2 regions of the Streptomyces sp. NBC_00464 genome follow, and region 1 is predicted to be linked to the other one. Evidence: riboswitches for the same ligand, from Rfam matches in the RefSeq annotation. Region 1 holds a riboswitch; the other holds the start of a gene.
The links. A riboswitch is a leader RNA that binds a small molecule or an ion and turns the genes downstream of it on or off. The one in region 1 is predicted to bind cyclic di-AMP.
Positions count from the first base shown of each region.

Region 2: it holds a riboswitch for cyclic di-AMP, as region 1 does, so the genes downstream of both, OG912_RS11840 (C40 family peptidase) here and OG912_RS34005 (LysM peptidoglycan-binding domain-containing protein) in region 1, are expected to answer to the same signal.

Region 1 is NZ_CP107899.1:7,564,539-7,567,444, forward strand. Features, by position in the region: gene OG912_RS33995 (FecCD family ABC transporter permease) at 1-210, shown strand, start outside; gene OG912_RS34000 (ABC transporter ATP-binding protein) at 218-1,051, shown strand; cyclic di-AMP (ydaO/yuaA leader) riboswitch at 1,348-1,532, shown strand; gene OG912_RS34005 (LysM peptidoglycan-binding domain-containing protein) at 1,536-2,414, shown strand; gene OG912_RS34010 (FG-GAP repeat protein) at 2,612-2,906, shown strand, end outside.
Region 2 is NZ_CP107899.1:2,728,150-2,731,055, reverse strand. Features, by position in the region: gene OG912_RS11845 (hypothetical protein) at 257-610, shown strand; gene OG912_RS11840 (C40 family peptidase) at 685-1,887, opposite strand; cyclic di-AMP (ydaO/yuaA leader) riboswitch at 1,886-2,051, opposite strand; gene pcrA (DNA helicase PcrA) at 2,310-2,906, shown strand, end outside.

The DNA.
Region 1 (2,906 bases):
CCGATCCTCGCCCAGCGGCTGAGCGGTCCCACCCGGGTCCCGGTCACCGGCTCGGCGCTGACCGGGGCCGCGCTGATTGCCGCGGCCGATGCGATCGGACGCGTTGCCGCGCCGGTCGAACTGCCCGTCGGGGTCGTCACCAGCGTCCTCGGCGGCCCCTTTCTCCTGTGGGTACTGCTGCGGCCCGACCGGGCCGCCGGAAAGGCGTGAGCCGCACATGACCGAGAATCCGACCGCTGCGAAGGCGGGCCTCGAAGTCCTTGGCCTGCACGCCGGATACCCGGGCCGCCCTGTCGTCGAGAACGTCGAACTCACCGTCCCCGCGGGACAGGTCGTCGCGATCGTGGGCCCCAACGGCTGCGGCAAGTCGACCCTGCTGCGGACCGTCGCCCGGCTCCACCGGCCCGAGTCCGGCAGGGTCCTGATCGGCGGGACGGACATCTGGGAGACCGGCCGGCGCCGGGCCGCCCACCATGTCGCCCTGCTGCCGCAGTCGCCGCGCGCCCCCGAGGCGGTCACCGTGGCCGGCCTGGTGCGCTACGGCCGCAGCCCGCATCAGGGGCTGCTGCGCCAGTGGTCGCGCGAGGATGAGCGGGCGGTACGCGACGCACTCGACGCCACCGGCACCACCGCACTGGCCGGCGAGCGCATCGACCGGCTGTCCGGCGGCCAGCGCCAGCGCTGCTGGCTCGCCATGGTCCTCGCCCAGCAGACCCCGGTCGTCCTGCTCGACGAACCCACCAGCGCCCTCGACCTCGGCCATGCCGTCGAGGTCCTGGAACTCGTCCGCGAGGTCGCGGCCACCGGCCGCACCGTCGTCATGGTCCAGCACGACCTCGCCGCCGCGGCCCGTTACGCCGATCTGCTCGTCGCGATGAAGGACGGCCGCGTCATCGCCCGGGGTGCTCCCCGCGAGACGGTCGACGAAGCCCTGGTGAAGGAGCTGTACGCGCTCGACGCGGACATACTCGACGCCCCGGGCGACGGCTCACCCGTCGTGGTGGCGCGCAGCCGCACCGGCGTGACCACGAGGCCGACTCTCACTCCGTAATGTCGCATTTGGGCGATTGTTCGGAATAGTTAAGAATGCTCGACGGAGTCACCTTTCTCCGGGTCATAGCTTCTGAATATCGAGCAAATCGCCCCTTTCGGGCGCAGTGGCCAGCGTCACGTTTTCGGCCTCCGACGCAGAATCGGAGGCTCTGGTTCCCTGTCGTGCCAAGAAAGTTGACCCGCCCCGGTGTGACCGGCGTCCCACATTTCCTTTGATTGATCTTGCGAATTAATTGCGATCAAGAATTCCGGGCTTGTTTCGCCTGCCCTTTCTCGCTTACGGTCGCCGTCAATCCGGATGGAACGCCGAATCCTGCCGCCGTCCGGTAACCCGACCACTCACGTACGGCAGGAGCGGGGGACCCAGGTTTGCCGCCGTTCCGGAATCCGGAGCGGCTAGGGGTGAAGTCGCCATGTGCGGCCGGACATCTCCAGTCCGAACCCGACAGCTCACCTCGCAGGCGGCGGAGAGGAAAAGCGCCATGCCCTTCAAGGGTCACCACCGTCGTTCCAAGTCCACGTCCCTGACCCGCGGTTTCATCGCCGTGAGCGCGGGCGGAGTCGTTCTCGCGCTCCCCCTGATCGCTGCCGGTTCGGCTTCCGCCGCACCCGCCCAGGCGGTCGTCGCAGAAAAGGCCGCGGCCCCGACTTCCGTGTCCGGCAAGGAAATTGCCGCACAGAAGACCGAGTCCACCACCTATTCCGTGATCTCCGGTGATTCCCTTTCCAAGATCGCCCGGGGGCATTCCCTCAGCGGCGGCTGGGAGCGGCTGTACCAGGACAACCGAAGTGTGGTGGGCGGCAACCCCGACCTCATTCACCCGGGCCTGAAGCTGACCATCGGCGCCAAGTCCGCGGCCGCTGCCCCCAAGGCGGCGACCAAGAGCGAATTCAAGGCGGAGAACACCTCCGGCAGCGCCTCGCAGCCGTCGGCCGACCGGGCCGAGAGCGCCGACCGCGCCGACCGTTCCCAGCGGACGGCGGCGCCCGTCGCCGTGGAAACCGCCGCGACCACCTCCACGCAGACCGCGACGGCGTACACCGACGACCTCGACGGCTGGATCAAGGAGTCGCTCGCCGTCATGGCCGAGCACGGCATCCCCGGCAGCTACGACAGCATCCACCGCAACATCCTGCGCGAGTCCTCGGGCAACCCGCAGATCGTCAACAACTGGGACTCGAACGCGGCCGCCGGCACCCCGTCCAAGGGTCTCCTCCAGGTCATCCAGCCCACGTTCGACGCGTACCACGTGCCCGGCACCTCGCTGGACATCCTGGACCCGGTCGCCAACATCACGGCCGCGTGCAACTACGCCGCCGCCACGTACGGCTCGATCGACAACGTCTTCGGGGCCTACTGATCCACCGCGGATCCGCCCCCGCGCGGAGCCGTGAACAGGGGTGGAAGGGAGCTGAACAGCTCCCTTCCACCCCTGTTGCGATGCCGTACAACCCTTGTGCCGCGGAGCCGGTCCAACAGGGCGTCAGGAGGGTAACGGGCCCTTCCCGGCGTCCCCCCCCGGACTCGCCCGGTCATCCTTGAACCGAGGAGCCGCTCGTGCGCACCTACCGACCCGCCGCCGTTGCCGCGGCCTCATTTCTCCTGATGGCGGGGGCCGCCGTCGCCGCGCCTTCCGCCTCTGCCGGTACCCCCGGCGGAACGCACGCGGACGACCGCAACACCGACTTCAACGGTGACGGCTACGAGGACGTACTCATCGGCGCGCCAGGCGGGACCATCGGCGGCGAGAAGGGCGCGGGCTACGTGACCGTGCAGTACGGCGGGCCGGGCGGCATCGGCACCAGCCGGGGTGCCGTCCTCAGCCAGAACACCACCGGGGTGCCGGGTTCCG
Region 2 (2,906 bases), 4.8 Mb from region 1:
AACCTCGGCGGGGTGACCGGGACCGTCGTCCGGGTGCGGGTCGGCGGTGTGCCGGTCACCTGGACAGGGACGCTAAACCCGGGACACGGGAAAGGGTTGTAATGACGCTTATTGTCTTAATTTGGCGTTGCGTTGCCATCGTACGATCGGAAAAATTGCACCAGAGTCAGGCAATTGGTGCATCATGCGGTCAAGTGGCCACTAAGCCTCACCCGGCCGTGGAGTGCTGATATGGCCGGGGCTAGGCTGCGGAGCCATGCGTGTACTCATCGATGTCTTCGTCGCCCTGCACATCATCGGCATCGCCTCCCTGCTGGGCGGTTTCCTGACCCAGATGAAGGCGATGAGTGCGGGCACGGCACGGTTCGTCCCGGCCATGCTGCACGGCGCTCTGACCATGCTGGTCACCGGAATCGCGCTGGTCGGGCTCGACCAGGCCGACGACCACCCCGTGAACAACGTCAAGATCGGCATCAAGCTGCTGATCCTGGTCGTGATCCTCGGGCTCGTCTACGTCAAGCGCGACGAGGAGAAGGTCGACAAGGGCCTCTTCGCCGCGGTCGGCGGACTGACGATCGTCAACATCTTCATCGCCACGCTCTGGACCTGAGCCCTCGCTCACGCCGCTGCCCGGACCCCATGGGGTCCGGGCAGCGGCGTTTTCGCGACGGGGGCGAGCAGAGGTCAGCCCGGCCGCACGCTCCCGTAGATCGGCATGTAGAAGATCGACTCCTCGCGCACGTTCGCCCCCGGCTTCGGCGCGTGGATCATCATGCCGTCGCCCTTGTAGATGCCGACGTGGCTGATGTCGTCGTAGAAGAAGACCAGGTCCCCGGGCTGCAGATCAGCCGTGGCGACCCGGGTGCCGACGTTCACCTGGTCCCAGGTGGTCCGCGGAATGTCGACGCCGGCCGCCTTCCAGGCCGCCTGGGTGAGCCCCGAGCAGTCGTACGAGGCCGGGCCGGTCGCCCCCCAGACGTAGGGCTTGCCGAGCTGCGCCCTGGCGAACGCCATGACCTTCTCGGCCTTGGTCGAGGCGTCGGTGTCCGAACCCGAACCTGTGCCGGTGCCGGTGCCGGTGCCCGTACCGGTCCCGCTTCCGGTGTCCGTACCGCTTCCGGTGCCGGCCTCCTTGGCGGCCTCCGCGGCCTCGTCGGCCTTGCGGTCGGCCTCGGCCTTCGCGGCGGCCTGCTTCTTCGCCAGCTCCGCGGCCTTGCGCTTGGCCTCGGCCTCCTTCTTGCGCTCCAGCTCCGCCAGGCGCGCCTTCTCCTCGGCGGTCAGCTTCGACAGCAGGCTGCGGGCCTCGGACAGCTTCGTCTGGACGTTCTGCTTGCTGGTGCGCAGCGTCGCCTGCGACTCGGTGAGCGTCTCCAGGCCCGCCACGGCCTCGGCCCGCTGCTTGGACGCCTTCACCTGCTGCGTACGGAAGTCCGACACCGCCTGCGTCTGGCGCGAGGTCATCCGGTCCATGAGATGGGTCTGGTCGAAGAACGACTGCGGGTCGTCGGCCAGGAAGAAGGTGGCGGTCGGGGCGAGGGCGCCACCGCGGTACTGGTCGGCGGCGTAGGTGCCGAGCGTCCTGCGGGCCTCGTTCAGCTTCTCGGTGCGCCGGGCGACGTCGTCCAGCAGCGTGTCCACCTTGGAGCGCTGCTTGGTCGTCGCCTCCTTCGCCTGGTTGTACTGCTGGGTCGCGGTGCCGGCCTGCCGGTAGAGGTCGTCGACCTTCTTCTGTACGTCCTCGATGCTCGGCTTGGGTGCGGGGGCGGCGAGTGCGCTCTGCGTGGACAGCAGGGTCACCGACGCCAGTGCGGCCGTCGTGATCCCGACGGCCGGGCCGGTAGTGCGCACCCGGGTGCGCGGTTTGCGATGCGACGCCAAGGCCGGCATCTCCTTCCGTGGACCGCCTACCGGGTTAGCTGTCGGGTTCGGGCGGAACGGAAGGCTGCCCTACGGTCCTGGTGGGGGATTCGGACCGATTCACCCCGGTGCTGCGTGTGGGTCCCCGGTTCCGGACTCCCGTACGGGCAGCCCGGATTCGGCGTGGACGCCCGCTCGGCGTGGATCGCCTCTGGGGGTACGGGCCGCCCGAACGAGCACGCTAGCCAACTCATGGTGCCGCTGTGAAGGTTGATGTTCGATATGCCCGATACATTTTCGTGACCTCGGCGAATTGGGGTGCTGCGGGGCAGGTGGACCCGGGCTTCCCCCACGCCGCGCGTTCCCCTGCTCGCTCTGTGTGCCCGCCTGCCGGTGCGTGCTTCATCACTCGGGCCCGGAGTGTCAGTGCGGCGCCCTAGACTCGGACAGCGATGAGCAGCCTCTTTGACGACAGTTTCCTGGCCGGCCTCCAGCACACGGAGGAAGGGCCCCCGCCGCCCCCCGAGGACTCCGCACCCGAAGCGGTGCCGGAGGACCTCTTCGCGGGCGTGTTCGACGGGCCCCCGCCGCCCCGCGACGCGTACTACCGCGACGGGGCCCACCGCCCGGTCATCGACGCCGCCGCGCTGCTCGACGGGCTGAACACCGAGCAGCGCGCAGCCGTCGTGCACGCCGGGTCCCCGCTGCTCATCGTCGCCGGTGCCGGTTCGGGCAAGACCCGCGTGCTGACCCACCGCATCGCCCATCTGCTGGCCGAGCGCGGGGTGCACCCGGGCCAGATCCTGGCGATCACCTTCACCAACAAGGCCGCCGGCGAGATGAAGGAGCGCGTCGAGCAGCTCGTCGGACCGCGGGCCAACGCCATGTGGGTCATGACCTTCCACAGCGCGTGCGTACGGATCCTGCGCCGCGAGTCGAAGCGGCTCAGCTTCACCTCCTCGTTCTCGATCTACGACGCCGCCGACTCCAAGCGCCTCATGGCCCTGGTCTGCCGCGATCTCGACCTCGACCCGAAGCGCTTCCCGCCG